DNA from 2 places in the Pelosinus baikalensis genome. Region 2 is predicted to be linked to the other one. Evidence: riboswitches for the same ligand, from Rfam matches in the RefSeq annotation. Region 2 holds a riboswitch; the other holds the start of a gene.
The links. Region 2 has a riboswitch for FMN ahead of LMF89_RS00400 (ECF transporter S component). Riboswitches for the same ligand answer to the same signal wherever they lie in the genome.
Positions count from the first base shown of each region.

Region 1: it holds a riboswitch for FMN, as region 2 does, so the genes downstream of both, ribD (bifunctional diaminohydroxyphosphoribosylaminopyrimidine deaminase/5-amino-6-(5-phosphoribosylamino)uracil reductase RibD) here and LMF89_RS00400 (ECF transporter S component) in region 2, are expected to answer to the same signal.

Region 1 covers NZ_JAJHJB010000006.1:132,110-137,294, reverse strand. Annotated here, with positions in the region: gene ribH (6,7-dimethyl-8-ribityllumazine synthase) at 1-250, opposite strand, end outside; gene LMF89_RS06760 (bifunctional 3,4-dihydroxy-2-butanone-4-phosphate synthase/GTP cyclohydrolase II) at 255-1,463, opposite strand; gene LMF89_RS06755 (riboflavin synthase) at 1,479-2,138, opposite strand; gene ribD (bifunctional diaminohydroxyphosphoribosylaminopyrimidine deaminase/5-amino-6-(5-phosphoribosylamino)uracil reductase RibD) at 2,107-3,237, opposite strand; FMN riboswitch at 3,348-3,479, opposite strand; gene rpe (ribulose-phosphate 3-epimerase) at 3,522-4,169, opposite strand; gene rsgA (ribosome small subunit-dependent GTPase A) at 4,175-5,050, opposite strand; gene pknB (Stk1 family PASTA domain-containing Ser/Thr kinase) at 5,065-5,185, opposite strand, start outside.
Region 2 covers NZ_JAJHJB010000001.1:93,300-98,484, reverse strand. Annotated here, with positions in the region: gene LMF89_RS00405 (Nramp family divalent metal transporter) at 88-1,350, shown strand; FMN riboswitch at 1,495-1,620, shown strand; gene LMF89_RS00400 (ECF transporter S component) at 1,990-2,577, shown strand; gene LMF89_RS00395 (YitT family protein) at 2,777-3,628, opposite strand; gene LMF89_RS00390 (DUF4870 domain-containing protein) at 3,658-4,008, opposite strand; gene LMF89_RS00385 (Rossmann-like and DUF2520 domain-containing protein) at 4,468-5,185, shown strand, end outside.

The DNA.
Region 1 (5,185 bases), on a different contig from region 2:
TTATAACAGTACCTAAGCATATCACAGCTTGATATTTATTGCTGTTAGCCATTTTCTGTGCTACTAAAGGTATTTCAAATGCACCAGGTACCCAAGCAACTTCGATATCCTCTTCCTTTACACCATGTCTTTTAAGACCATCTAAAGCTCCATCTAACAGCTTACTGTTTATAAACTCATTGAATCTCGCCACTACAACACCAATTTTTAATCCTTCAGCTACTAATTGTCCTTCAATAAATTTTACCATATTCTTATTCCTCCCCATATTGTTTAAGTAAATGCCCTAACTTTACTTTTTTAACAGATAAGTAACGTTGATTGAATTTATTCGCTTTAATTTCCACAGGTACTCTTTCCGTAATCGTTAATCCATAACCTTCTAAACCTGCTCTTTTTTTAGGATTATTCGTAAGCAGCTTAATACTTGTTAACCCTAAATCGACTAATATTTGAGCTCCAATCCCATAATCTCTGAGATCAGGTGCAAAACCCAATATTTCATTTGCTTCTACTGTATCCTTACCCTGATCCTGCAATGCATAAGCACGAATTTTATTGGCAAGACCAATTCCACGACCTTCTTGGCGCATATAAACCAGGACCCCTGCGTCTTCCTGACTAATACGTTTTAATGCATTATCTAGTTGTTCGCCGCAATCACAGCGCAGTGATCCTAATACATCACCCGTTAAGCATTCTGAATGTATGCGCACTAGTACATTTTCTTTACCTGCCACTTCACCTTTCACTAAAGCAACATGACATTGATTATCTAATTTGCTCTCATAAGCAACTAATTGAAAATCGCCATATTTAGTTGGCATTTTTGTTTCTGCACCGCGTATGATAAATGATTCATTAGCCTTCCGATACTTAATTAATTCTGCAATGGAAATGATCTTCAGATTATGTTTCGCAACAAATTCCAGTAGGTCTGGAACTCTAGCCATTCTGCCATCATCATTCATAATTTCGCAAATTACACCTGCAGGGTAACATCCAGCTAACTTTGGTAAGTCAACTGCGGCTTCCGTATGCCCTGCACGTCTTAAGACCCCGCCTTCTACATACCGCAATGGGAAAATATGACCTGGTCTTCTAAAATGTTCTGGGAGAGCATTGGGGTCTAACATAGCCCTAATCGTTTCTGCTCTTTCATGGGCTGAAATACCTGTTGTCACAGTATGTGCATCAACCGATACTGTAAAAGCAGTACAATTTGGATCCGTATTGTCACATACCATCGCACCAATACCCAGTTCGTCCAATTTAGAACCAATAACTGGCATACAAATAAGCCCACGTCCATGAGTCGCCATAAAATTAATAGCCTCAGGAGTCACTTTATCAGCAGCCATTAATAAGTCGCCCTCATTTTCTCTATCATCATCATCAACTACCACGATGATTTTACCATTTTTAATGTCTTCAATTGCTTCTTCAATCGTATTAAATTTCATGTTCATTCCTCCAATTTATAGTGTAAACCCATTTTTCTCTAGAAAATTCATGTTAATAGCAGAAGTTTTAGATTGTTGTTGAGCCGAGTCTAAATTTAGCAGCTTCTCTACATATTTTCCAATAACATCCACTTCTAGATTTACGACATCCCCCGTTTTCTTAAATCCTAATGTAGTGGCAGAAGCGCTATGAGGTATTAATGATACACTAAACCAATCCTGTCCATAATCTACGATAGTGAGACTGATACCATCAATTGCAATAGAACCTTTTTTTACAATATAGCGCATAACCTCGGAACCAGCCTCTATTTTAACAATTACGGCATTATCATTATTATCTTTAGTTCGAATGATTCCAATACCATCAATATGCCCGCTTACAATATGACCGCCAAAGCGATCACCAATACTAAGCGTTCTCTCAAGATTTACCTTAGAACCAATTTGTAAACTTGCCAGGGCTGTACTATCCACTGTTTCTGGCATAACATCAGCCGTAAAGTAATATGCATCATATTCAACTACCGTAAGACAAGTTCCATTAACAGCAATACTATCGCCTAATTTAACATCTTGTAAGACCTTATTTGCCGCTACCGTTAAACGCACAGATTTTACACCACGTGCAATGGCTTTGACTTTACCTAATTCTTCCACAAGTCCGGTAAACATCTCGTCCCTCCCGGTTACGCAGATATGCGCTAATTAATATATCTTCTCCAATTGCTTCCATATGTATATCTTCAAATCCTTTGGCGTCATTTACATCAGCTATCCCTTTTCCGCCAACTGGACCTGGAGCATCCACACCACCAATTATTTTAGGAGCAATAAACCAATTGATTTTATCAACCAAATTATCTTCTAGAACAGAAGCATTGATGGCAGCTCCACCCTCAATCAAAGTACTCGTAATTTGCTGCTCACCTAATATCTTAAATAAATGAGACAAATTCACACCAGCCGTCGTTTTCTCACACTCGATTACTTCCACACCATAAGCTCTAAGAGCATCAATTTTTTCTTGAGGTGCTTTATCAGTAACAGCAATCATGGTTCGCGCTAATCCATCCGTAACGACATTAGAATGAATTGGTGTGCGTGCCATACTGTCAACGACCACACGAATAGGATTTTTCCCCTGATACGCCAGACGAGTAGTTAAAGTGGGGTTATCAGCGAGCACTGTACCAATCCCGACTAAGATAGCATCATAAGTATCTCGTAATTGATGAACATAAATTCGTGATTCTACCCCTGTGATCCACTTAGAATGTCCTGTATAAGAAGCAATTTTCCCATCTAAAGACATGGCACTTTTCAAAAGTACAAAAGGCTTTTTCGTAGAAATCCATTTTATAAACGTTTCATTTAGCTTTGCTGCTTCCTTTGCCAAGACACCTTCTATTACTTCAATCCCAGCCTCACGTAACTTAGAAATACCTTGCCCGGCTACTAAGGGGTTAGGATCTGTCATGGCAATAATTACTTTTTTAATACCAGCTGCAATTAAAGCTTCCACACATGGTCCTGTTCTGCCATGATGAGAGCAAGGCTCTAATGTAACATAGATACTGGCATTATAGGCTAAATCTCCAGCTTGCTGCAATGCATTAATTTCAGCATGGGGCGTACCAGCCTTTCTATGCCATCCTTCGCCAACCACTCGCCCATCACGAACAATCACCGCTCCAACCATAGGATTGGGACTGGTACGACCTTTAGCATACTGAGCTAAAGCTAATGCCTGCCCCATATACTTTTCATCCATAATTGACCCTCCAAAAAAATTAAGCTGTTAAAAAAGTTTAAAAAAACTTTTTAACAGCCTCATAGAACATTAGAATGCAACATTGATTAAGCCTTATATAAGACTTAAATCATCACCTTTTTCCATCCAGACTATACTGTCGGCTCCGGAATTCCACCGGATCAGCCATACGGCTCGCGGGCTAATCACCGCCGGTAAGGAGTTAAAAGATCGCTCTTTTTCACCTTGCCCCAAAGGCTTACTTATTCAATTACTGTATATGTTACCAGCATTAAGGGAAATAATCAAGTCCCTCTAATTTCACAAATCGCTTTTTTTATGTCATCTGCCTGATATATCGCAGAACCTGCTACTAAAATATTGGCACCTGCAGCTACAACTTCTCTAGCCGTTACTGGATTTATGCCTCCATCAACTTGTATATCGACCTTCAGATTACGTTCATCAATCATTTTTTTTAGTTTCGCTATTTTATGAATCATACTAGGGATAAATTTTTGACCGCCAAATCCCGGATTTACAGTCATTAATAAGACCATATCCACTTCTCCAAGTACTTCTTCGATTGATGATAGCGGTGTTGCCGGATTAAGGGACACTCCCGTTTTTAGCCCTAGTTCTCGAACACATTGCAAGATTCTATGCAAGTGTGGAGCTGTTTCAACATGGATTGTTAAAAGATCGGCTCCTGCTTTAGCAAAGGGTTCAATGAAATCTTGAGGATTATTAACCATTAAATGTACATCAAATAACAATGTAGTAACCTTACGAATCGCAGCTACAACAGGTGGCCCAAAAGTAAGATTCGGCACAAAATGACCATCCATTATGTCGATGTGCAACATATCAGCACCTGCTGCCTCTACTAGTTTTATATCTTCAGCTAATTTCGAGAAATCGGCTGAAAGAATCGATGGTGAAATTTTAATCATACTATTTAAAATCCTTTCTTCTTATCTTGAATTTCTGCCAATATTTCAGTATAGGAATGATAGCGTTGCTCCTGAATACGCCCCTCTGTCACTAACTGCTTTACAGCACACTGAGGCTCTTTTAAATGTAGGCAAGTATTAAATTTACACTCATGCACAACGGCTGCAATTTCAGGAAAATAATACATCAGTTCATTTTTTTTCACATTCTCAAACTCAGTAAAGCTAAAACCTGGTGTATCTACTACAAATCCGCCACTAGAAAGAGGTAACAATTCAGCAAAGCGAGTCGTATGTTTACCACGTCCTATCTTTTCACTGACTTGACCAGTTACCAATGTAAGACCCTCTTCTACAGTATTTAAGATCGTAGATTTACCAGCCCCAGAGGGACCGGCAAATACGCTAATCTTCCCAGATAGCTGATTACGTAATTCTTCTATGCCAACACCCATCTTAGCAGATATCGTAATAACACAATAGCCAATGCTACGATATAGTTCGAGAATTGGTTTTAATTCCTCACTATCTGCTAAATCAATTTTATTAATACAGATGACAATATCTAAATCTGACATTTCAGCCAATACTAAAAATCGGTCTATTAATATGGTATTGATATCTGGGCTTACTGCTGCAAAAGTGATGATCACTTGATCGATATTCGCAATCATCGGTCGTTGCAGCATACTACGACGCGGTAAAATCTTTTCAATGATTCCCTTGCCATTTTCTGTTATATTATACTCTACTTCATCCCCTACTAGAAGAGAAAAGCGCTCTTTCTTAAAACGTCCTCGCAAAGTACACATTGTTACTTTCGCATTGGTCTTCACATAATAAAAACTATTATATGTTTTCAATATCACCCCATGCTGCACTTTTTTGCCTCCTGTTATATTGTTTGCTCTTGCAACAATACACCATTTATATATACTTGTACTCTTACTTGTCCTACACCATCAACTGTTTTTTCAACCTTATCACCAGGCTTGTGTACATTTTCATAAACTACA
Region 2 (5,185 bases):
TAAATTGATGAATAAAGAATAAATACTAATAATAATCTAAATGAGACAATACCTAAGCGATATTACAATAAAAAGGGGAATCTGTTTATGCTCAAAGGAATGAAGGGCTTTTTTCAGGAAGAGCATGGGCTGAATCTAAGGGCCAGGGAGATATTACGATATATTGGACCAGGGATACTGGTAACCGTCGGATTTATTGATCCTGGGAATTGGGCCGCCAATTTAGCTGCAGGGGCAGAATATGGTTATAAATTGCTTTGGATGGTAACCTTATCTACCATTATGTTAATCGTCTTGCAGCATAATGTAGCTCATTTAGGAATTGTTACGGGGCGATGCTTATCGGAAGCAGCTACTGAATATCTGCGGCCCTTAGTATCAAGAACGGTATTGTTTTCGGCAATAACGGCGGCAGTGGCCACTGGTATGGCTGAAATATTAGGTGCTGCCATTGCCTTACATATGCTATTTCATGTTCCTCTGAAAATTGGAGCCTTATTAACAGGCATAGGCTGCGGCTTGATGTTATGGGCGAATTCCTATAAAAGACTGGAAAAATGGATTATGGGTTTTGTTTCTATCATTGGTGTAGCTTTCTTATTTGAACTAAGTTTAGTCAATATTGAGTGGTCCGAAGCCGCTATTGGATGGGTAACACCTGTTATTCCGGATGGAGCCATGTTAGTAGTCATGAGTGTACTTGGGGCAGTGGTCATGCCTCATAATTTGTTTTTGCACTCTGAAGTAATTCAAAGCAGGCAATGGAATTTAGAAGATGATGCTGTGATCAAGCGTCAGTTAAAGTATGAGTTTGCAGATACTTTATTTTCTATGTGTATTGGCTGGGCCATTAATAGTGCTATGATATTGGTTGCTGCTGCCGTATTTTTTAGCAATCAGGTATCTGTTGATGAATTAGAGCAAGCAGAATTTATGTTGCGGCCTTTACTGGGGAACGCTGCAGCGGTTGTTTTTGCGATCGCTCTTTTATTTGCAGGCATTTCTTCCACCGTTACTGCAGGTATGGCTGGTGGTAGTATCTTTGCAGGAATCTTTAGAGAACCCTATGATATTAAGGACCGTCACTCTTGGATGGGAGTAGCGATTACCTATGGTCTGGCAGTTGTGGTCATCTTTTTTATCGAAAGCCCGTTTCAGGGGCTGGTATATTCCCAAATGTTTCTTAGCATTCAATTGCCTTGGACGATATTCTTGCAGATTTATTTGACATCATCCACAAAGGTCATGGGAAAATATGCAAATACAGGCTTACAGCAAATCGTGCTATGGTGTATCGGCCTTATTGTTTCCGCATTGAATATGATGTTGCTGTGGGATTTTATTAAATAATGGTGTAAGAAAGAGTAAGAAAAGATGAGTCACGTTTTTCGTATTACTTTTTAACTTGCAAAGAGGCAGCAAATTTGCTACAATGAATCCATCATCATCACTCGGTGATAATGATTATCTCTGGGGCTAAAATTAAATAAATTGAAATATCTTCAGGGCAGGGTTAAATTCCCGACCGGTGGTAAGCAGATTCTGCAAGCCCACGAGCCGTAAGGCAGATTTGGTGTAATTCCAAAGCCGACAGTATAGTCTGGATGTAAGAAGAGAAAGCAGCACATTGTATGTATAACGGAAAGTTTAACTTTCTGGAGATACATCCGTGTATGGGGCTTAGTAAGCCGACATTAAAGATGTGTTTGCATGTAGTGATTAAATCCCCGAAGACATTTCGGGGATTTTTTTTGATAAGTAGAGAAAATATAGTTTAATAGGTGGAAAAAAATGAGATTTTATGAACCACAAAGGCACAATGTCGCTGATGCGACACACAAAGGAGTGCACAAAAAAATATAAATAAAACCCTTTGTGTCCTTTGCGTCTTTGTGGTTCGATTATGTTTTATCTGTTTTAAAGGATGCGTAGCATTTTTCTTATTTGTATAAGTTGATTTTAACGATTACTTTTATAGGGGGATTGGATATGATTTCTGCTAATACGCGATATATTACTAAAATTGGGATTTTATCAGCAATTGCTGTAATCTTGATGTTTTTTGAAGTGCCGTTGCCGATGATGCCTAGTTTTTTAAAATTAGATGCCAGTGAATTGCCTGCGATTATTGGAGCGTTTGTACTTGGACCTATGGCAGGGGTTGCTATTGAATTAATTAAAAACGTATTACATGCTGCGAATACGCAGACAATGGGAATTGGGGAGATTGCTAATTTCTTGGTGGGAGTGGCTTTTATTCTGCCGGCGAGCTATTTGTATCGGCGCCATAAGAGCCCTACGGGGGCTGTGGTTTCTCTCCTTATTGGAACCCTCTCTATGATGTTTTCAGCGTCTTTGCTGAATTATTTTATTCTGTTGCCTTTATATCAAGCTGTGCTGCATTTTCCCTTAGAGCAAATTATTAATTTAGGAACAATCGCAAATCCCCAGATTGTTGATTTAAAATCCTTCATTGCCCTGGGGATTGCACCCTTTAATATGATAAAAGGAATTGCCATGTCTCTTCTTACATTGATGATTTACAAGAAGCTTTTCCCTGTATTATGCGAAAGATAAGCATGGCTTTGGCCATCGAATAAAAGAATACTAAAAGGCTACTCTGTCAGTATAGATAGCCTTTTGACGTAGCTTTGTGGCGCAGGGAAAAAATGATTAAACCGCAGAGACGCAGAGTGCGCTGAGGGGCATTTTCTAACGCTATTAATTATTTTTTCTCTGTGTTCTCTGCGCCTCTGCGGTTCATTTCAATTCGTTTTTATAGTTGCTTGTATCCAGGCAGTGTGAAGCCTCTCCCTAGAACTTCTACAGCATCTTGAACGATCATAAAGGCGTTGGGATCTACATCTTGGATGAGAAGTTTAATCTGACCAATTTGGGTCAAACTTACGACTACAAAAATCACTTGTTTTTCTTGGCGGGTAAAGGCACCTTCTCCATGGAGGATCGTTGCGCCTCGCCCTACCTCTTTCAAAATGACTTTAATAATCTCATCGGTTTTATAAGAGACGATATATACGGTTTTCTTACGGTTAAATCCTCCCACCACATTATCCGTAATATTGGCTGCAATGAACATGGAAATAAGGGTTAATATGGCAAGTTTAATGCCGAAGAGAATGGCAGCAATCACCATAATCACACAGTTAACCGAAAAAGAGGCAATACCTACATTCAAAGAATAGTATTTTTTGAGGATGCTGGAAACGACATCAAGCCCTCCGCCGCTGCCATTGGCCTTAAATATAAGACCTGAGCCAATGCCTGTAACAATACCGCCAGTAATGGCAGAGAGGATCGGATCATCCACGACCATAAAATTTGACAAGTAGCCCGTTGCATCTACGAAGAAGGAATAAAGTACCGCTCCATAAATGGTCTTTAAAAAATATTCTTTTCCAATGAACCGATAAGCAGCATAGAAGAGGGGGAGATTCATTGCAAAGATTTGCAGACCAATAGGCCAGCCAGCTAGATAATAAAAGATAATGGCTAACCCGCTTACTCCGCCGCTTAACAAGTGGTGAGGTACGAGAAAACTATTGATCGCAACAGCGCTTACCAGGCAGCCAATACCAACAGAAAGATACTGATAAATTTTATAACGCATGTAGTTCCTCCTAGTATAAAATGAAAGATCTAGAGTTTATTGAGCAGTTTTTGGATAAAAGGGTATTGATAGGATTCGCCATAAAAAGCTTTACTTGCTGCAATAATAGATGTTACGAGCAGAATAAGCCACAAAAGACCTACGATAGGAAGCAGAAAGACACCAATTATTAATATGCATAAGGAACTAACAATGAAGGATGCAGCCAGTATGCTCAAATGGGCAACGAGAGCCTGTTTGGCATGATGAAAGACGAAAGCGTCGTCTTTTTTTAATAAGAAGATGACTAATGGTGCAATAATAAAGCCCAATCCTCCTAGGAAATAGGATATATGGGCTAAAATAGCTAAGAGTTTTTGTTCTCCTGTTATTTCGTTCATAAGAACACCTCCTAAATATATTTTATAGTAGGTTCGATCGTTTGTATATCTTATTCGAAGATTTTCAGTTATGTATACTTGTCAATAAAACATAATCATATAAGTTAAAAGTAATGAGTTTGTCATATAAAATCCTTGTGTTTTTATTATGGTTTATGATATTATCGTTTTGTAGTTAAAATGGCGAAGTGTTCTTTAGGTGGTATCAGTTATGAACCATACTGTAAAAAGAACTTGTTGCTATAGTATTCCACAGTTTCATATCGAATTATAGCCGCTTAGATCTTTTAATGGACTGAGACGGGAGGTTGCATGGGAAAAGTATGCCTTTCGGACAAGCTCCGGAAGGCTTTTTTATATTTTCTTTTCCTTTGGCTGCCAAGTAGTCTCTTGGAAAGTCTCATCTTTGCCTGATCACGGCTATTAAAGAGAGTATGCTGCTAGGTAAATGGAGGAAATATGAACGTACAAAAGCCGAAAGTAGGTATTGTTGGAGCTGGAAAAGTGGGTAGTGTGTTGGCACGAGGATTATTTGATAGGGGGTATCAATTATCTGGAATTGTCAGTAATACTCTAGAATCAGCAAGTCAGCTGGCTAGGGAATTGGGAGTAGACGCGAGAGTAAAAGCAGCCGATTTGATGCAAGATGCTGAGATACTATTCATTACAACACCTGATCGTTGTATTGGGGAAGTTGCAGCACAAATAGCCAGAGAGAATGGTTTTAAAAGAGGGCAAATGGTGCTTCATACTTCAGGATGTCTGCCAGCGGAAGTACTCATGCCAGCAAAAGAGCAAGGAGCGTGGATTGGCTGTATGCATCCGCTGCAATCCTTTGCAAATAAAGAGCATACTAGTGAAAGGTTAGCGGGCATATATTTTGCTTTAAGCGGACAGGTTCAGGTCATACAGCAAGCTGAAAAAATTGTGAATGATCTAGGAGGAATAAGTTTTCATATTTTAGATACAGATAAGTCTTTTTATCATGGGGCTGCTTGCATTGTATCGAACTACACGGTTTCCTTGATGCACTGGGCAAGTCGGCTGTGTGGAAAATTTGGTTTATCTTCTGAGGAAGCTTTAGCCGCATTATTGCCGTTGCTGGAAGGAACCCTGCAGAACATAAAGGAAATGGGAGTGGTCCAAGGGCTGACTGGCCCAATTAGTCGTGGAGATG